Regions from separate parts of the Arthrobacter sp. D3-16 genome, predicted to be linked through region 1. Evidence: riboswitches for the same ligand, from Rfam matches in the RefSeq annotation. Region 1 holds a riboswitch; each other region holds the start of a gene.
The links. Region 1 has a riboswitch for thiamine pyrophosphate ahead of thiC (phosphomethylpyrimidine synthase ThiC). Riboswitches for the same ligand answer to the same signal wherever they lie in the genome.

Region 1 (6,715 bases):
GCGCTTAGCGGCGGCGGTCGGTGTCGACGACGTCGACCCTTACCGGTTCGCCGCCGGCCAGGGCTGCCACAACGGTGCGCAGTGCGCGTGCCGTGCGGCCCTGGCGGCCGATCACCCGTCCGAGGTCGTCCTGGTGGACCCGCACTTCGAGGGTGTCCCCGCGGCGGTTGCTCTTCGAGCTGACCTTGACGTCATCCGGGGTATCGACGATTCCCCGGACCAGGTGTTCCAGCGCTTCTGCCAGCAATTTACTCAGCCTCGGTGGTCTCTGCTTCGGCCGGTGCCTCGGCTGCGTCAGACTTGGATGCCTTCTTGGTGATGGCTTCCGGGATGATCACGGAACCCTTTTCCGGGGCAACGAAGGCTTCCTTCTGGGTTTTGGTCCTCAGGGTGCCTTCCTGGCCCGGGAGGCCCTTGAACTTCTGCCAGTCACCGGTGATCTTCAGGATCGCGGCAACCTGCTCGGACGGCTGGGCGCCGACGGACAGCCAGTACTGGGCACGCTCGGAGTTGACCTCGATGTATGAGGGCTCCTCGGTGGGGTGGTACTTGCCGATCTCCTCGATGGCGCGGCCGTCACGCTTGGTGCGTGAGTCTGCAACAACGATGCGGTAGTACGGTGCGCGCATTTTGCCAAAGCGCTTAAGGCGAATCTTTACGGCCACTTTTGTGGTCACTCCTGTTTCAGAAAGGGGGTGAACCCGGCGTTCTGCACCCGTGGGGCGGGCCGTACTTGCGGGCTCGAAGGACAGGATCCGGACGCGGAGAGAGGGGCCACGCAGATCGAGTACCTGTTTATTGTGCCAGATGAGCGCCCTAATTTCGACTTGACACCCGGCCCGCCGTCACCGGCGAGGGCGGGGCGCTCCGTCAGGAGGACCAGACGTACAGGCCGCTGCGCTCGGAGTCGTCGATTCTGCTGGCCAGTTCCGCCAACTGCTCCACGTAGGCGCGCGCCTGGCCAGCATCGAAAGGCATGTCGTCCTGGGCCGCCCACTGTTCGGCGACGTCATCGAGGACGTTGCCCTCGCCTTCCACCTCGTACGTCAGGAGGTCGGCCAGGGCACGGACCATGGCCGAGGGCACCGCCAGGAGCGAATCGCTGGCCACGTCCACCATGGTCAGCTCATAGTCTGCCCCGCCGGCGTGGACGGCAGTACCTGCCAGCTCACCGAGCTGTTCAACTTCAAAGTCACTGATTTCCGGGATCCTTACGGCCTGCTCGGCCTGCCCGCTGCCACCTTGGTCCAGCACGCCGGCACGCTTCAGCGCGCCGTCGTGGGTAGCGACAAAGATCTCGGTGAAGCCCATGGGAATGCCCTCATTCCGTCGACGGTGCGGCCCCGCAGGCGGCACCTGCCGCCCGGCCGTTCGATTTCAGCCTAGTACAAGGCGGCCTACGGTTGCCCCGTAGCAGGTGCGGCAGCGTCAGCGGACCGCTACGCGGATCCGGTTGCGCCACGGATCCTCAAACCGCAGCTCCGCGCCCGTGTGGTGCGCCGGCAGTCCGGCGACCTTCAACCGATCCGCGAGCGCCCCGACGTCGTCTCCGGCCGGCACCTCGATGAGCACCTCACCGAGGCCGAGCGTATCCTTGCGGGGACCGGCGCCGCGGCTGTTCCAGACATTCATGGCCATGTGGTGGTGGTAGCCGCCGGCGGAGACAAACAACGCCTGCCCGTGCCAGCCTGCGGTTTTTTCAAACCCGAGGATTCCCACGTAGAAGTCGCGGGCCAACTGGACGTCGCCTACCTGGAGGTGGACGTGGCCCACTCCGGCCACGCTCCCGCGCTGGCGCTGAAGGGACTCTTCGGTGAGGTGCCGCTCGAGATACCGCTGCGGCGGCAGGGCGAGGCTGTCCATCACCACGTCAGTGCCGTTCCAGGACCAGTTGCTGCGCGGCCGGTCCCAGTAGAGCTCAATGCCGTTACCTTCGGGATCATTGAAGTAGAAGGCCTCGCTGACGAGGTGGTCGGCGCTGCCCGTAAAGGACCGCGGCTCGAACCGGGCGGCGGTGGCGATGGTGGCGGCGAGGTCCGCCTGGTTTTCGAACAGCAGCGCGGTGTGGAAGAGTCCGGCTTCTCCCCTGCCCGGGAGGTTCAACCCCGGAGCTGGGGCGAGGTGCACGAGCGGTTTCTGCAGCCGGCCGAGGTAGAGCCCGCCGTCCTGCTCGGCAATGACCTCAAGACCGAGGGCGCGCTGGTAGTAGTCCGTCATCACCTTCATGTCGCCCACCTTGAGCATCACGGTGCCCATGGTCAGGTCGGCAGGAAGAAGATCCTGGCTGATGGCTTCTGCAGTCATTGAACGCTCCTGGTGTTGGCGGCCGTCCGGATGAGGCTGCCTGTCACAGTTAAAATTACTTGAACCTTCAATTTATTCCAAGTGCTTTTCCTGAATGGGAAATCAGCGGATGACGCGGCCCCCGAGCACGACGTGCGCCAGTTCGCTGACCGTTCCAGGAGCCTGCCGCGGATCTTCCCGGCACAGCACGACGTCGGCACGGGCGCCCTCCTGCAATCCCTCGGCACCCAGCCAACTCCGGGCACCCCAGCAGGCGGCGTCGAGGGCAGCGGCCATTGGCAGGCCTGCACGGTGAAGGGCCAGAATCTCATCGGCGATCCTGCCGTGCCGTATAACGCTGCCCGCATCGGTACCGGCGTAGATCTGCACTCCTGCTTCGTACGCCTCCAGTACCCGCTCCGCCCGGCGCTCCCACAATGCCCGCATGTGTGCGGCGTACCGGGGAAACTTGGGCTCCGCCTGGGAGGCGATATCCGGAAACGTCGCGATGTTGATGAGGGTGGGCACAATCGGAACGCCCTGCTCGACGAACCTGGGCAGATGCCGTGGCAGGAGCCCAGTGGCATGCTCGATGCAGTCGATCCCGGCGTCCAGCATCTGGTCCAGCGTTTCTTCGGCAAAGCAATGGGCGGTAATCCGCGCGCCTTCATCGTGCACCGCCTGTGCGGCGTCCCTGACGACGGCGGCAGGAAAGGACGGCGCCAGGTCACCGGCGCCGCGGTCAATCCAGTCCCCCACGAGCTTGACCCAGCCGTCGCCGTCGCGGGCCTGTTTCCGGACAGCTTCCACCAGGCCGTCCGGTTCAACTTCCTCGGCGAAGCCCCGCAGATACCGCCGGGTCCTGGCAACATGCCTGCCGGCCCGGATGAGTACAGGGGCGTTCGGGCTGTCCTGCAGGAAGCGGGTGTCAGCAGGGGAACCGGCGTCCCGCACCAGCAGTGTTCCAGCGTTCAGGTCGGTTCTGGCCTGTTCCTCCGCAACTGCTGCCTCCACCGCCCCACCGGCTCCCAGCCCGATATGGCAGTGGGCATCCACGAATCCCGGCAACACCCATCCGTCCAGGACCGTGCGCGGTTCCCCTGCCGGCCGCTGGAATGTCAGCCTGCCGTCAACGGACCACAATCCCCGCCGCTCGCTGTCCGGCCCGGTGAGGACGGTTCCCGTGAAGTGGACGATCTCTGCCATGGATTTACCTCTTTCCCGCCCCGACAGGCTAGCACCGCCGCATGTGGCAGGAGCCCTTCGGCCTTGTCCCACCCTGGCCCTCCGGGGTCTGTGGTAGCTTTCATCTTGACCACACGGGTGCCCCTGCAGGGGCTGAGATCGGGCTGACGCAGCCTGCGACCGTTGAACCTGTCCGGGTAATGCCGGCGAAGGAAGTGAGTAAACCTTGAGTACACCCATTGCACCGTTGAACCCTGCCCACACTCTGTCCGGTACGGCGGAAGGCGGCCAGGACCAGGCTGCTGTCACGGAGTCGCTGAAGTCCCATTCCCTGGCCTTTGTCCGCGATGCCGCATCCGGCATACAGGTGCCCGTTACGGAGATAGCCCTGGCGCCTTCACCCAACGGCGACTCCAACGGTCCGTTCCGGATCTACCGCACTGCCGGCCCGGGGGGCGACCCCGTCCGGGGCCTCAACCCGTTCCGCTCACCATGGATAGAAGCGCGCGGCGACACGGAAACCTACGGCGGCCGCGGCCGGAACCTGCTCGACGACGGCCGCTCGGCTGTCCGCCGGGGTGCGGCCAGCGTGGAGTGGAAGGGCGCCCGTCCGGTGCCCCGCCGCGCCGTCGAAGGCAGGACGGCGACGCAGATGCACTACGCACGGCAGGGCCTCACCACCCCCGAGATGCGTTTCGTGGCGCTGCGGGAGAACTGCGATGTGGAACTGGTCCGCAGCGAAGTGGCCGCCGGCCGGGCGATCATTCCGAACAACATTAATCATCCCGAGTCTGAACCGATGATTATTGGCAAAGCCTTCCTGGTGAAGATCAACGCCAACATTGGCAACTCTGCTGTCACCAGTTCCATTGCCGAAGAAGTGGACAAGCTGCAGTGGGCCACCCAGTGGGGCGCAGACACCGTGATGGACCTTTCCACCGGCGACGATATCCACACCACCAGGGAATGGATCATCCGCAACTCACCCGTTCCGATCGGCACCGTCCCCATCTACCAGGCCCTCGAGAAGGTTAACGGCGAAGCAAACGCGCTGACGTGGGAAATCTTCCGCGACACCGTCATTGAACAGTGCGAACAGGGCGTGGATTACATGACCATTCACGCCGGCGTCCTGCTCCGGTACGTTCCCCTGACCGCCAACCGCGTGACGGGCATCGTGTCCCGTGGCGGATCGATCATGGCCGGCTGGTGCCTGGCGCATCACCAGGAAAACTTCCTGTACACGCACTTCGATGAGCTCTGCGAAATCTTCGCGAGGTACGACGTCGCGTTTTCCCTGGGCGACGGCCTGCGGCCGGGGGCAACGGCCGATGCCAATGATGCCGCGCAGTTCGCCGAACTGGACACACTGGCCGAACTGACGCAGCGTGCCTGGGAATACGACGTGCAGGTGATGGTGGAAGGCCCCGGCCACATACCGTTCCACCTGGTCCGGGACAACGTCGAACGCCAGCAGGAGCTGTGCAAGGGCGCGCCCTTCTACACTTTGGGCCCGCTCGTTACCGACGTGGCGCCGGGGTACGACCACATCACCTCAGCGATCGGCGCCACGGAAATCGCCCGCTACGGAACGGCCATGCTGTGCTACGTCACTCCGAAAGAACACCTGGGCCTGCCTAACAAGGACGACGTCAAAACAGGAGTGATCACGTACAAGATCGCAGCGCACGCCGCAGACCTCGCCAAGGGCCACCCGGGGGCGCACGAACGCGATGACGCACTGTCCAAGGCACGCTTCGAATTCCGCTGGCGGGACCAGTTCGCGTTGTCCCTGGACCCGGTGACCGCCGAGGCCTTCCACGACGAGACCCTCCCCGCGGAACCCGCCAAGACAGCGCACTTCTGTTCCATGTGCGGTCCCAAGTTCTGTTCCATGAGGATCAGCCAGGACATCCGGGACGAATACGGGTCAGCGGAGTCGCAGGCAGCGGTGGCGGAAATGGCAGCAGGAATGCGGGGAAAAAGTGAGGAATTCCTTGCAGCGGGCGGCAAGGTCTACCTCGCGGAGCTGGCTGTTCCGGTGAACGACCGCCCGTAGCTGCACCACAATTTCCGTCCGGCAGGCTATTGGGGGCCTGCCGGACGGGGAAGCTGCCCGCGGCAGGCCTCAGGAAGCCCTGGCAGGCTGGCTCCTGCTGACCCCGCTGATGAAGGAGCGGATGATGCGGTCACCTTCCGGGGAGTCATGGGGCCGGTGCCCTCCCGCCGCCGTGCGGTGCAGGGAGCCGGTCTCACGCAGGTAGCCGGCAATCTCCTCGTAGAGCGGCTCCCATCCCCCGGTGAGGACCAGGGTGGGGACGCCGGGAACAATGTGCAGCGGAGCCTCCCAGGAAGGAGCCTGCAGGCGCAGCCTCCTGGCGGACCGCTTCTCCTCCGCTGTGGCCGGCTGCTGCAGGTCCGTGGCATAGACCCGCCGGACGAACTCGCGCTGGAAATCCTGGTCGCTCATGTGGTGCCGGGCCTCGAACAGGGGTTGCATCAGCTTGATATGGGCCGCCGTGGCCGGCAGTTCCGCGGTGAGCGACAGGCAGGCGGGCTCCACCAGGGTCAAGGACAAGACAAGGTCGGGACGTTCGACGGCGGCCATCATCGCTGCGATGGCTCCCTGTGAGTGCGCAACGACGTGTCCGCCCGCGGCGCCCCTGCCGTCGTCGGCAAGGGACTGCAGCACAATGGCGGCGTCCTCCTCGAAGGAGGACTCAACGGGTTCAGCCACAGGATGGTACCCGTGGCGGCGCAGGAACAGTGCGTCATAGGACAGTGCCATACCGTGCTGGCGCGGCCAGGCCGCAGAGCCGAAGCTGCCGGCGCCGTGCACGAACACTACCCTCTGCTTGAACATGACCCAACCCTATTCGACGGCACCGATAACCCAGGAGAGTAACGCCAAGTGTCGTTCTGACCGCTCAAAACGAGGCTTGGCGCTACCAGGCAGCAGATGTGGTTACTGGCCGAGGAACTTGTCGAAACCCTTGGGCAGGTTCAGCTGCGAGGGATCAAAGTCGCCCGGCTGCTGGCCAAAGGCGGCCCCGGTGGGCAATGCCTTGGCTGCGTTCGCACGCCGGGCCTCGGCCTCCTTGCGTTCCTGGGCAGCCTTGGCGGGGTTACCTGACTTGGCCTTTTTCTTGGGGGCGTTCTTGGCGTTCTTCCGCGCGCCACCGCCCGCACCCGGCATGCCGGGCATACCAGGCATTCCGGGCATGCCGCCCTGGGCCATCTTCTTCAT
Region 2 (6,715 bases), 320 kb from region 1:
CACCACGAGCTTTGGCCGGAACCACGCGCCCGGACACTCAAGCACGGCTGTGACCACTGCCTTTCGGGCAGTGGTCACAGCCGGTTAAGCGGCTGCAGGGTGTTTCGCCGGCTCCGCAGCCGCGTGGACCGCCGCAGCGGCTTCACTTACTGCCTCGGCCGCGCCCACGTCGCGGGCAGTGACTTCTCCCCCGGCGTCATGCGACGTGTATAGGAGGAAAACCCGGTTGTACCGCCAGTCCAGGTCCGGGTGGTGGTCCTGTTCCTCAGCAAGGCGCCCGACGGCGGCAATCAGCTCAAGTGCGGCAGCCGCCGTCGGCATCTTGTACACCGTCACGAGTGCACCATGGCTGTACCGCCAGTCGGTCAGGACGGCCAGGGCGTCCTCGAGCCGCTCGGGAGAAAGAATGTCCTTGCCGGCCATGACTGCTCCTCGCCTTAAGGCTGGCTTCCGCGGCACCGGGAGCGGGCTACAGGAACTCTGCCCGGCCCTCCATGGCCGACGACGCCAGTGCATGTTCGCGGCGCGGGATCCTGCCCGCCGCTTTCGCCAGCCTACCGGCGATGACTGCATGTTTGAAGGCCTCCCCCATCAGGGCAGGATTCTGCGCCCGGGTTACCGCCGTGGCCAGCAGCACGGCGTCACAGCCCAACTCCATGGCCAGCGCGGCGTCCGAGGCCGTACCGATGCCGGCGTCCAGAACCACCGGAACCGAAGCGCGTGAGACGATCAACTCGATGTTGTGCGGGTTCAGGATGCCCAGTCCGGTGCCGATCGGCGCCCCGAGGGGCATGACCGCAGTGGCCCCAAGGTTCTCAAGCCGCAGCGCGAGGACCGGATCATCGTTGGTGTAGGCAAAAACCTTGAAGCCCCTGTTGACGAGTTGTTCCGTGGCGTCCACCAGTTCGACGGCGTCCGGCAGCAAGGTCTGTTCGTCAGCGATGACTTCCAGCTTCACCCAGTCGGTTTCCAGCGCCTCCCGGGCCAGTTCGGCCGTCAGCACGGCATCCCGGGCCGTGAAGCAGCCTGCTGTGTTGGGCAGCACCCGGATGCCGTGGTCCACGAGCAGCTGGAAGAGTGATCCGGTCTCAGCGGTGGAATACCGCCGCATTGCCACCGTGGTGAGGCCGGTGCCGGAGGCCAGGAGGGCAGCCCCCAGGCCGTCCAGGCTGGGCGCGCCGCCCGTGCCCATGATGAGGCGGGATGTCAACGTGACGCCGTCAATGACCAGCGGATCATCATGGCCGGCCACGCGTGGAGTGGTGATCGTTTCGGTCATGGTCTCAGCCTCCCTGGACTGCCGTGACGAGTTCGACCTCGTCGCCATCCGCGAGCGCGGTGGTAAACCACTGGCTGCGCGGTACAACCTCGGAATTGTGGGCCACGGCCACACCAAGCTTTTGGCCGTCGGTTGCCTGGCCGTTGGCGGCCAGGGGGCGGCCGGTGATCTGGCTGACGAGCACGGTGATGGAGGCACCCTCAGGCACAGGGTGCCGGGTTCCGTTCAAGGTGATGTTCATGCTGTTTCCTTTGTGGGCGATGTGTGGCTGAAGTGTTTGGGGACTGAGCCGGTGGTTACGCCGGCGCCTGCCCCGGTGGAGAAGCGGCCCGGGCTGAAGGCCGCCCACCGGGGGTCCTCGTGGCCGTCCAGAAGGTCCCGGCAGACGGCGGCTGCGGCCGGTGCCAGCAGGACTCCGTGGCGGAAGAACCCGGTGGCGATGATCAGGCCGGAAACGTACCCGTGCTGGCCGTTGGCCGCTGCGTCCGGGGCGGGAACCCGCCCCAGCAGCGGCGCGTTGTCGGGTGTTCCGGGACGGGCGCGGGCGGTGCATTCCAGCAGTTCGAGTTCGGCGACGGCGGGAACCAGTACTTGCGCGTCGCGGAGGAGCTGGTACACGCCCCCGGCGGAAACGGCGTCCGTGCCGGACACCGCATCCTCGCGCTGGGTCGCCCCGATCACCACCGTGCCGTCCCTGCGGGGGACGATGTAGACCGGAACGCCGTGCACCAGTCCACGGACGGTGGAGGTCACCAGGGGCTGCAGATGCCTGGGCACTGCCAGGCGCAGGATGTCCCCGTAGACGGGCCGCAACGGCAGGAGCAGCTCATCAGGCAGTCCTTCAAGAGCTGCCGCGTGCAGCCCGTTCGCCACCACCGTTTCGGCCGCCAGCACGGTTCCCCCGGACGCCAGGCGCACGCCGGCAACAGCCCCGTCCTGCCACAGCAGTCCGGCTGCCTTCGCCGGTACCGCATATCCGTCGACGGCGCCACCTGCTGCACTGCCCCAACCTGCGGCTGTCTTCGTGTCCCCGCCGCCGTCATCCGCACCATGCCCGGCCAAGGCGGCCTGCAGGCAGGCCACCAACAGTCTTGGATCCACCTGGTGGTCGGCCGGAGTGTCCAAAGCGCAGGCGATCCCGGGGCTGAGCAGGGGTTCCCGTTGCCGCGCACCCCGGACGGTAAGCGGCTCTACGGAAAGGCCGCTGGCCTGCTGGACGGTACGCAGGTCCATCAGGGCACGGCGGTCGGCGGCGTCGGCACCCACGGCGAGGGTCGGCGTCGTGATGTATCCGGGATCTGCTCCCGACGCTGCGGTGAGACCGGCGGCAAATTCCGGCCAGCGGGCCGAGGCATCCAGCATGAATTCCAGGAGATCCTCCTCCTGGTAGTGCAGCTCGCTTACCGGGGCAAGCATCCCGGCGGCGGCCCAGCTGGCCCCCGAACCCGGTGCGTCATCGATCACCGCAACGGAACGGCCGGAACGCTTCGCCTCCCACGCGATACCGTGGCCAATGACTCCGCCGCCGATCACCGCCACATCAGCATGGATTGTGCTGTCCGCGTCCACGGCCAGGGGCCCTGATGGTGCGCCCATGTGTCTCCTTCCCTACGCCGGTATTAGCCGGATCAGGTCAAGCGGTCGGCTCTGACGCCCTCTCAGCCCGGCGCTTTGTGACAGCTGCCGCGGGCTCCCGCAGTACGAGGCCAGTGTAGAGGAACTAGGCTTTCCCCCATGAATGTGTCCCACACCCCTGCCGCCGGCACCGATGTCCTCAGCAGCGCCAAGATCAGCAACGGCGTCAACGCCGCCCGCCTCTACCTCTGCACTGACGCCCGCAGGGACCGCGGCGACTTCGACCAGTTCGTGGACGCAGCGTTCGCCGGCGGGGTGGACATCATCCAGCTGCGGGACAAGGCCATCGAGGCAGCAGAGGAACTGGAACTCCTGGCGGTGCTCAAGGAAGCGGCAGAGCGGCACGGCCGGCTATGGGCTGTCAACGACCGTGCCGACATCGCGGTGCTGTCCGGGTCACCCGTCTTCCACATCGGCCAAAAGGACCTGCCCCTGGACGCTGCACGGACCCTGCTCAACGGCAACGCCGCCATCGGCCTGTCCAGCCACACCCCTGCCCAGGTGGATGCGGCGCTCGGTGCGGCCGCCGGCCCCGCCGGGCTGGACTACTTCTGCGTGGGTCCGGTATGGGCCACGCCCACCAAACCGGGGCGGGCAGCTGTGGGACTGGAGCTGGTGCAGTATGCCGCCACAGCCGCGCGGCCGGCAGCGCGGGAAGGACAGGACGACGGCGGTGTGCCCTGGTTCGCGATCGGCGGCATTGACCACGGCAACGTGGAGCAGGTGGTGGAAGCGGGCGCACGCAGGATCGTGGTGGTCCGGGCCATTACGGAGGCCAGCGACCCGGCAGCCGCCGCCGCTGCGCTGCTCGCCGCCCTGGATGCCCTCACCTCCTGATGCCGCCGCTCCGGGACGGATGCCTGCATAAAGGCGCCGATTCCGGCTAGGCTGATTTTCGTGTCACACCATCGGCTGGCCCCCAACGTCCACGAGCACAACAACGCCCTTGAGGAAGCGCTGAGTGCCCTGAGGACGGAGCTGGAGCTGCCGGGCGCCTACCCTGAGGACGCGGTGGCTGACGCGAAAGCGGCAGTTGAGGCCCTGCAGTTTCCTGACTACGACCTCACCGGCGTCGAATTCATCACCATCGATCCCGCATCGTCCACTGACCTGGACCAGGCACTGTTCATCGAAGCTGACGGCGACGGCTACCACGTGCTGTACGCCATCGCCGATGTCCCCGCTTTCGTGCCCCCTGGCGGGGCCCTGGACACGGAAACCCGCCGCCGGGGCCAGACCTTTTATGCCCCTGACGGTCGGATCCCGCTGCATCCGGAAGTCATCAGCGAACAGGCCGGCAGCCTCCTCCCCGGCCAGGACTGTTCTGCGTTCGTCTGGGACTTCCGCCTGGACAGCGCTGCCGAGGTGACATCCGTAGCCGTGAAGCGGGCCCGGATGCGCAGCCGCGCGAAGCTCAGTTATAAGGGGGTGCAGGCGGAGCTTGACGCCGGTACCGCCTCCCCTGTGCTGCAGCTCCTTAAGGAAGTGGGGCTTAAGCGCGTGGAGCTGGAACGGGCCCGCGGGGGCGCCAGCCTGAACATGCCGGAACAGGAGATTGTCCAGCTTCCCGACGGCGGCTACCGGATTGCCGCCGCTCCCCAGCTTCCGGTGGAGGACTGGAACGCGCAGATATCCCTGATGACCGGAATGGCAGCGGCCAACCTCATGCTCGCGGGTAAGGTGGGCATCCTGCGCACCATGCCGTCCCCGGACGAGCGCTCCCTGAATCATTTCCGGCTGCAGACAGAGGCCCTTGGCAAGCCCTGGGACGGGGAGGTTAGCTACGGCGAATACCTGCGCAGCCTCGACTCCACCGATCCCCGCCAGCTGGCCATCCTGCATTCGGCCGGCATGCTGTTCCGCGGCGCCGCCTACACCGCCTTTGACGGTTCCGTCCCGGAGGACGCCGTCCAGTCCGCCATTGGCGCCGCCTATGCCCATACCACCGCTCCCCTGCGCCGCCTCGTGGACCGCTTTGTCCTGGTGATCTGTGAAGCGTTGAGTAATGGCGGCAATGTACCGGCCTGGGCACGGGAGGCACTCCAGTCCCTGCCCGAGATCATGGCCGGGTCGGACCAGCTGGCATCACGGATGGAACGGATGGCCCTCGATACCGTGGAGGCCGCGCTGCTGGTTAACCACATCGGGCAGGAATTCGACGCGATCGTGATTACCGGGTCCAAGCCGCAAAAGGAAAACGGCAAAAACGGCAACGGCAACGGGAAGAACGGCAACGGGAACGGCGGTTCGGGGGTCATCCAGATCGCAGACCCCGCTGTGACCGCACGCTGCGCCGGGGAACTGGTGTCCGGAACCAAGGTCCGGGTCCGCTTGGTCTCCTCCGATATCGCGACGCGCGAAGTCCATTTCGAACTCGTGGAGTAGTGCCGCGAAGGGCCGTCCGGCCGCGGAAGCCTGGTTTTTGGCCGCCTGCGGCTAGACTGAAGAGGTAGAAATGGATGCCCGGTCGTTGATTTCCTTGATTTGAAACCAACAAGCCCGCCCCTACGCGATCTTGAGATACACCCGCTGGTCACCAGTGCCAGCATTTAGATAGCCCGCGATCGGCTTCCACTGGAATTGCTTGTGCGCCCGAGCGTGCTCCGGAACAGCCCTTCGGCCGGCCCGTTGAGCAGGCAGCGCCACTGCCCAAATGAATAAGGAAACTCCACAGTGAGTGAATTGCATACCCACCAGCTTCTGACCGATGAGTCCGGCACCGAGACCATCGAGCCGGAAGAAACCATCATCTCGGACGAGAAGCCCCACGAGATCGCCGAGAAGTCCTTCGCCGACTACAACGTCCGTGCGGACATCGTGGAATCCCTGGCCGACGCCGGGATCACCCACCCCTTCCCCATCCAGGCCATGACCCTGCCGGTGGCCCTGTCCGGCCACGACATCATCGGCCAGGCGAAGACCGGTACCGGCAAAACCCTCGGCTTCGGCATCCCCGCCCTCCAGCGGGTGGTGGGCCAGGACGACCCCGGCTACGACAAGCTTCCGGTTCCCGGCGCCCCGCAGGCCCTGGTCATCGTACCGACGCGCGAACTCGCCGTGCAGGTGGCCAATGACCTGCAGACGGCGTCCCGCAAGCGCAACGCCCGCATCACCACCATCTACGGCGGTCGTGCCTACGAGCCGCAGGTGGAGGCGCTGAAGAAGGGCGTGGAGATCGTGGTGGGAACACCCGGCCGCCTCATCGACCTCTACAAGCAGAAGCACCTGAGCCTGAAGAACGTCAAAATCGTCATCCTGGACGAAGCGGACGAGATGCTGGACCTCGGCTTCCTGCCGGACGTGGAAACCCTCATCGCCGGTACGCCGGCAGTCCGCCAGACCCTGCTGTTCTCGGCCACCATGCCGGGCCCGGTCATCGCGATGGCCCGCCGCTACATGACGCAGCCCACCCACATCCGCGCTGCAGATCCCGACGACGAGGGCCTCACCAAGCGCGATATCCGGCAGCTGATCTACCGTGCCCACAGCATGGACAAGACCGAAGTTGTGGCCCGCATCCTCCAGGCGCGGGGCCGCGGCCGCACCATTATCTTCACCAAGACCAAGCGCACCGCCGCCAAGGTGGCCGAGGAGCTTGTGGACCGCGGCTTCGCAGCCGCCGCCATCCACGGCGACCTGGGCCAGGGCGCCCGGGAACAGGCACTGCGTGCCTTCCGCAACAACAAGGTGGACGTCCTGGTGGCCACCGACGTCGCCGCGCGCGGCATCGACGTTGATGACGTCACCCACGTCATCAACTACCAGTGCGTGGAAGACGAGAAGATCTACCTGCACCGCGTG
Region 3 (6,715 bases), 2.0 Mb from region 1:
CCGGATGGCCTGCACCAGCAGGCCAAAGCTCTGCCCCAGCGTCGCCTTCAGCCGCTGGCGGGCATTACCGCGGGAACCGACGCCGCGGGCGCGGCGGGCCATGCCGATGGTCTGCCATTCCTCGGCCATCAGCCCCACGAGCCGCATGGCGGCCAAGGTTCCCAGCACGAACCGGTGCGGAAGGCGTGCCTTCTGCGCCAGCGCATCGGCAAGGTCCGTGGGATCAGTGCAGCTCATCAGCAGGACCGCCGGCAGCGCAATCGCCAACCCCCGCAGCATGAACCCGGCCCCCAGCTCCAGGGAGCCTTCGCTCATGGTCCAGATGCCGACGTCGATAAGCGTCTTTCCGCTGTCCGGCGCCAGGATGGAGGTGCTCCAGCCACCCACGGCGGCGGCCAGGATGAGCGGCCAGCCCCGCTGCCACAGCAGAGTCAGGGTGAGGCCTGCCAATGGGAACAGCAGGAACTCAAAGACCAGCGCCACTGACGCGGACACCCAGTCAATGGACAGCGCCAGCACTGCTGTTATCAGGAAGACGGCGGCGAACTTGCTCAACGGATTGGCACGGGTCAGCAGGGCGTGGTTGCCGCGCAGGTTCAACTCCTGCCTCATGGCGACACCGCCGCCGCAGCAGCCAGCCGCAGTTCCGTTCCGCCCAGCGCAGCCGTGAACTCGGCATCGTGGGTCACGGACACTACCGCCGTGCCCGCGTCCAGGAGCTCGGACAGGAAGGATGCCAGCTCAGCCCAGGTGTTGGCGTCCTGCCCGAAGGTTGGCTCGTCCAGGACCAGGACCTGGGGGTGCGCGGCCAAGACCGTGGCGACGGAAAGCCGCCGCTTCTCGCCGCCCGAAAGGGTATACGGGTTGGCGTCGACGAGCCCGGTGAGCCGGAGCCGCTCGAGCAGTTCATCCACCCGCTCTTCTCCGTGGCCAAGGTGCCGCGGGCCGAACATCAGTTCGTCCAGTACTTTCCCCGTGACGAACTGGTGCTCAGGCTCCTGGAACACCGTACCCACGCGCTCGATCAGCTGCTCGGCCTTCCACTGGTAAGGGTCAATTCCAGCTCCCCGGCTGAGGGCCAGGGTGGCGGAAACCTTGCCGTCAACCGGTTCCAGCAGCCCGGCCAGCGTCAGCGCAAATGTCGATTTCCCCGCTCCGTTCGGCCCGGTGATGGCCAGCGCCTCACCGGCCCTTACCTGCGCGGAAATGCCTTGCTGCACCGGCACCGGCGGCACCTTCCGGAAGCCCTTGCGGCGCGCATGTTCACGCGACACGGCCAACTCCTCGGCGGCAAGCAGCAGGTCGCCAGTCGCCGGAGCCGAACCGGCAGCACGGAGGCGCGTCGGAGGGACGTAGCCGGGCACCCAGACCCCGGCCTCGATCAGCATGGTCCGGGCTTCGCTGAGGACCTGGTCCGGCGGGCCGTCCAGCAGCACTGCGGAATCGGTTGAAGAGCCGGGCTGCAGCACCACAATCCGGTCAACCAGGTCCTTCCACACGGTTACACGGTGCTCCACCACCACCAAGGTTGCCCCGGTTTTGTCGAGGCAGCGGCCCACAGCGTCCCGCACCTCCACCACCCCGGCAGGGTCCAGGTTGGCAGTTGGCTCATCGAGGAGAATCAGCCCCGGCCGCATGGCAAGAATGCCCGCCAACGCAAGGCGCTGCTTTTGACCGCCGGACAGGGCCGACGTCGGATGGTCCAGCGGCAGGTGGGCAAGCCCGACGTCGTCCAACGCCTCGTGCACGCGGGCCCAGATGTCAGCGCGGGGTACGGCAAGGTTCTCGGCGCCGAAGGCGACGTCGTCACCTACGCGCGAGAGGACAACCTGGGTCTCCGGATCCTGCTGCATCAATCCGGCCCGGCCGCGCTGCTCCCGGGGGGAGGCGCCGTCGATCAGCAGCGAACCGGACTCATCGGAATCGCCCGCCTCGCCGTCGTCGTCGTGCGCATCCCCCAGCACCCCGGCCAGTGCGTGGAGGAGCGTGGACTTGCCGGCGCCGGACGGGCCCAGCAGGAGCACGCGTTCGCCGGGTTGAATGTCCAGGTCGAGGGCACGGACGGCAGGCTTGGACCGCCCGGCATGCCGCCAGCCCCAGCCCCTGGCAGTGACTGCAGCCGGCCGCGCCGCCACGGCAGCGCCGGAGAGGGAAGGAGCAGTCATCAGGAAAAGACGGGCTCCGATGCTGCCTTGCGTGACGCGAAGGAGCTGAGGACACCGGTCTTTGCCAGGCCGCGGGTGGCGATCCACGACAGGGCTCCCGCGATCACGGCGCCGGAAATGGCAGTGAAGATGATGTAAGCCAGCTTGTCCCCGCCGGAGTAGGCGATGTTCCAGCCCCAGGGCGCGAAGGAATCGTTCAGGCCGCAGAAAAAGCCCGCGGCAGCGCCCGCGAGCAGTGCTACGGGCAGGTTGAACTTCCGGTACACGAAGATCGCGAAGATGATCTCGGCGCCCAGTCCCTGGACGAACCCGGAGAACAGTACCGAGGCGCCGTACTGCGAGCCCATGAGGAGTTCGCCGGTGGCGGCCACGGTCTCGCAGAACAGTGCGGCGCCTGGCTTGCGGATGATCAGCATGCCCAGCACCGCGGGGATCATCCAGCCGCCGGCCAACAAGCCGGTCAGCGGCGGATAAACGGCGTTCATTGGTGCCGAGACTGCGGCTGCGCCCTGGGACCAGGCCCAGAAAATGACGCCGCCTGCGATGGCGATGAGGGCTGCCACCACGATGTCCACGACGCGCCAGGACTTGCTGGTGGTCTTCTTGATTACTGTCGTTGCCATGCGATCCTCCTGAGGAACAGGAGGGGAAAGTGGATACAGCAACCGGCGTTGCCGCCGTTGCCGCGCACTTCGAGAACTCGACTCCCTTGCGCCGGTACTAACCGGATCAGGTTCGAGGGTCTGCGGCTGTCCGCACTCTCAGCGCCCACCTGCGGTCCCTGGCATGGCCAGTGATGCCCGACGGCGGCGCTCCCCTGTCGTTGAATGATTCTGTCGGTAAATAATCGCCCTTGTGGGCGGGGTCCAGTTTACACCGGAGGAGGGGTAGATTGTGGGCCATGGCTGCCAATTCCCCGCATGTGACCGAGTTTGATCCGGATTCCGATGCCGTCCAGCCGGAGGGATCCCTGCCAACGCTCATCGCCCGGATCGAAAGCGAAATCCGGGAGCTACAGTTTCCCGGCTTCTCCCTGGATGATGCATTGAACCTGGGGCTACTGCTGGTGGAGCTGGGCAAGGAGGGCCAGTTTCCCATTGCGATAGACATCACGAAGGGTGAACAGGTCCTGTTCCATGTGGCGCTGCCCGGCGCCACGCCGGACAACGAGCACTGGATCCGCGCGAAGCAGCGCACTGCCGCCCGGTACGAGGTGCCGTCCCTCCTGGTGGGGCTGCGCGCCCGGCTCAAGGGCGGACGGATCGAGGACAACGCCTGGTTCGATCAGAGCCGGTACGCCGCCCACGGCGGCTCCTTCCCTGTGTACGTCACAGGAGTGGGCGCAGTCGCAACAGTGACTGTTTCCGGGCTTCCCCAGGTGCAGGACCATGACCTGGTGGTGCAGGGCCTGCGGGAGATCCTTGGGTCCATGAGGGCGGACTGACTTCGGAGCGGATGGACCGAAGGCATCAACCAGCGGGCTATGGACTCCGCCACAGGCCCGGGAGTACATTCGAGGCCAGCGGCCGGAGTTCAACCAGGAGGACGCCAATGCTAGGTCCTGCAGCCGAAAACCAAGTGCGGGCCGCGGTGGACAAGGCCGCCGAGGAGATGATCTATATCGGCCCGGACCACCCCTACTATCCCCTGCTGGCGGAACTTGTGTCCGCCGTCGGGAAGGCCTGGCAGCAGGGGTACGAGCACGGCCGACGCGGCGGGCACCAGGCCAATCCCTATGTGTGGAGTACCTCCGACGGGTAGACACCAGCATCACCAGCCGGGGCGCCGCACTCGCTGGCCGTCCAGAAGATGAGAAGCGTACTTAGCTTTTATTAGTAACCATGCTTACTATGTTGTCTCCCGGTTTTTGAGGAGACAGGACATGACAGTCAGCACCCGGGCAACCGGAGCAAGGACCGGCCTGCAGAAGGCGGCGTTTGCAACGGGCGCCCTTTTCCTCCTTGTGGCTGTGCTGGGGTTCATCCCCGGGATCACTGCTAATTACGAGGCCCTGGGCATGGCCGGGCACGGCTCGGGAGCCTTGCTGTTGGGGCTTTTCCAGGTGTCCATCCTGCACAATATCGTGCACGCGGCCTTCGGGGCAGCGGGACTCTTGCTGGCCCGAACGCACCAGCAGGCAAGGAGCTTCCTCATCTACGGGGGCGTTGTCTACCTGGTCCTCTGGCTCTACGGCCTCCTGGTGGGCGATCAAACCCCTGCCAACTTTGTCCCTGTCAACGGCGCCGACAACTGGCTGCACCTGGCCCTGGGCCTGGGCATGATCATCCTGGCCATCCTGCTGTCACCGCGAACCACCCCAAAGAAGCCGCCGCGGGCGTGACCTGAGCCCCGGCCCAACCGAAACCGTCACCGTCGACGCCGCAACACCGGCAGCACTGCTGCCGCCCAAAGGAGCATCATGAAAATCCCGGAATCCCGAGGCCCCATCAGCAGCGCCCTGTTCACTGCCCTGGCAGGAACCGCCGGCACCGGCAGCGTCATCCCGGGCATCGAAGAACTGCGCGGGCTGGTCACGGCAGGACTGGACGCAACCACAGACATCATCGGGGACGACGACGTCCAGCTGGCCCTTTTCTGCCTCTATGAGCTCCACTACTCCGGCCTTCAAGGCGTCAGCGACGAGTGGGAGTGGGAGCCGGGCCTTATCCAGGTCCGCCACCTGCTCGAAAGGCCGTTCGAGGAAGCACTGCGGGCTGCTGCCCAACCGATAGCCGGGGAGCTGGCCCTGCCGCCGGCAGCGGAGATGACCAGTGACGCCGTGGCTGACGTCCTGTTCGGCCTTGCCGGCACAGACACCGGGCCCAGCGTGTCCCGCTACGTGGCCAAGAAGGCGAGCCTGGACCAGCTCAAGGAGTTCCTCATCCACAAGTCCGTCTACCAGCTGAAGGAAGCGGACCCCCACACGTGGGCCATCCCCCGGCTCACAGGACGGCCGAAGGCAGCGCTGGTGGAGATCCAGGCCGACGAGTACGGCGGAGGACGCCCGGAACGCATGCACAGCGCACTCTTTGCCCGCACCATGCGGGGGCTGGGAATGGACGACGAATACGGCGCCTACGTCGATGCGGTACCCGCCATCTCACTCGCCGCGGTGAACATGATGTCCCTCTTCGGGCTCAACCGCCGGCTTCGCGGCGCCATCACCGGTCACCTGGCGCTCTACGAAATGACCTCCTCCCAGCCCAACCGCCTGTACGGCAACGGCTTCCGGCGGCACGGCTTCGATACCGGGGTGACCCACTATTTCGACGAGCACGTTGAAGCCGACGCCGTCCACGAGCAGATCGCCGGCCGCGACCTTGCGGGTGGACTGGTGGAGGCTGAACCCGGCCTCCTCGGGGACGTCCTGTTGGGGGCAACGGCGGCAATGGCGATCGATGGCAGGATTTCCACGCACCTTTTGGCCTGCTGGGAACAGGGCGAGACCTCGCTGAGGGCGGCAGTGCCGGCGGCAGCATGAGCACGAAGGCCATCAGGCAGTCTGCAGAGTACATTCTGCCACTGCGCTGGACCGATGATTCGGGGCTCCCGGACCTGGCCGCCTACCTTGGGCACCTGGCCGAGTGGATACCTGTCACCGTGGTGGACGGCTCCGATCCGGAACTGTTCACGCGGCACGCGGCAACTTTCCCGCCTGGTGTTCGCCATATCCGTCCGGCGTCGGGCGAAGGCGGAGGCAGCAGGGGCGAAGGCAACGGCAAGGTGGCCGGCGTTATGACCGGCGTCCGTGCCGCCAAGGCGGAGCTGCTGGTAATAGCCGACGACGACGTGCGCTACACACGCGAATCGCTCACCGCCGTCCTCAACCACCTTGAGTCAGCGGACCTCGTGCGACCGCAGAACTACTTTGACCCGCTGCCGTGGCATGCATGCTGGGACACCTCCAGGACCCTGATCAACCGGGCGTGGTCGGCGGACTACCCCGGCACCCTGGCCGTACGGCGAAACGCGCTGCTGGCCACCGGCGGCTACGATCCGGTGCTTTTCGAGAACCTCGAGCTGATCAGGACCGTCAAGGCAGCCGGCGGACAGGAAAAGATCCTGCCGGACCTGTTTGTAGCCCGCAGGCCGCCCCAGCCGCGGCACTTCCTCAAGCAGCGCACCCGCCAGGCATACGACGATTTCGCCCAGCCCCGACGCCTCGCCGCCGAACTTTCCCTGCTTCCGGTAATCGCCACAGCAGCCTGCCTTCCCAGGAAGTTCCGGGGGCGGGCTCTTCTGGGCCTGGCCGCTGCGCCGGTCATCATCGCCGGCATCGGGAGACGACGGACCAACGGCCCAACAGTCTTCCCCTTCCGGGCCGTCTGGTGCGCCCCGCTGTGGGTCCTGGAGCGGGCGGTGTGTATCTGGATCGCCTTGGGATTCCGCCTGGCCGGGGGCGTTCCCTACGCCGGCACACGGCTCAGGACCGCTGCCCACTCAGAGGCCGAACTGCAGCGCCGGCACTCCGGAAAACTGGCCATCGCGCGCCACAAGGACATCCAGCCTTCCGCCCGCAACCAAGACCAGGAGCAGCCATGAACCAGGAA

Region 2: it holds a riboswitch for thiamine pyrophosphate, as region 1 does, so the genes downstream of both, M1D32_RS06965 (FAD-dependent oxidoreductase) here and thiC (phosphomethylpyrimidine synthase ThiC) in region 1, are expected to answer to the same signal.
Region 3: it holds a riboswitch for thiamine pyrophosphate, as region 1 does, so the genes downstream of both, M1D32_RS18700 (ECF transporter S component) here and thiC (phosphomethylpyrimidine synthase ThiC) in region 1, are expected to answer to the same signal.

The regions. Positions count from the first base shown of each region.
Region 1 covers NZ_CP096437.1:1,752,468-1,759,182, reverse strand. The annotation lists gene M1D32_RS08380 (RNA-binding protein) at 5-247, opposite strand; gene rpsP (30S ribosomal protein S16) at 249-665, opposite strand; gene M1D32_RS08370 (hypothetical protein) at 871-1,311, opposite strand; gene M1D32_RS08365 (VOC family protein) at 1,429-2,304, opposite strand; gene M1D32_RS08360 (amidohydrolase family protein) at 2,407-3,489, opposite strand; TPP riboswitch at 3,593-3,700, shown strand; gene thiC (phosphomethylpyrimidine synthase ThiC) at 3,716-5,527, shown strand; gene M1D32_RS08350 (alpha/beta hydrolase) at 5,597-6,331, opposite strand; gene ffh (signal recognition particle protein) at 6,434-6,715, opposite strand, start outside.
Region 2 covers NZ_CP096437.1:1,435,884-1,442,598, reverse strand. The annotation lists gene M1D32_RS06980 (4a-hydroxytetrahydrobiopterin dehydratase) at 85-423, opposite strand; gene M1D32_RS06975 (thiazole synthase) at 470-1,279, opposite strand; gene thiS (sulfur carrier protein ThiS) at 1,284-1,520, opposite strand; gene M1D32_RS06965 (FAD-dependent oxidoreductase) at 1,517-2,875, opposite strand; TPP riboswitch at 2,868-2,986, opposite strand; gene thiE (thiamine phosphate synthase) at 3,014-3,751, shown strand; gene M1D32_RS06955 (RNB domain-containing ribonuclease) at 3,812-5,299, shown strand; gene M1D32_RS06950 (DEAD/DEAH box helicase) at 5,588-6,715, shown strand, end outside.
Region 3 covers NZ_CP096437.1:4,000,426-4,007,140, forward strand. The annotation lists gene M1D32_RS18690 (energy-coupling factor transporter transmembrane component T family protein) at 1-612, opposite strand, end outside; gene M1D32_RS18695 (ABC transporter ATP-binding protein) at 609-2,165, opposite strand; gene M1D32_RS18700 (ECF transporter S component) at 2,165-2,788, opposite strand; TPP riboswitch at 2,854-2,994, opposite strand; gene M1D32_RS18705 (heme-degrading domain-containing protein) at 3,067-3,609, shown strand; gene M1D32_RS18710 (hypothetical protein) at 3,717-3,926, shown strand; gene M1D32_RS18715 (DUF4383 domain-containing protein) at 4,048-4,506, shown strand; gene M1D32_RS18720 (iron-containing redox enzyme family protein) at 4,585-5,646, shown strand; gene M1D32_RS18725 (glycosyltransferase family 2 protein) at 5,643-6,707, shown strand; gene M1D32_RS18730 (CDGSH iron-sulfur domain-containing protein) at 6,704-6,715, shown strand, end outside.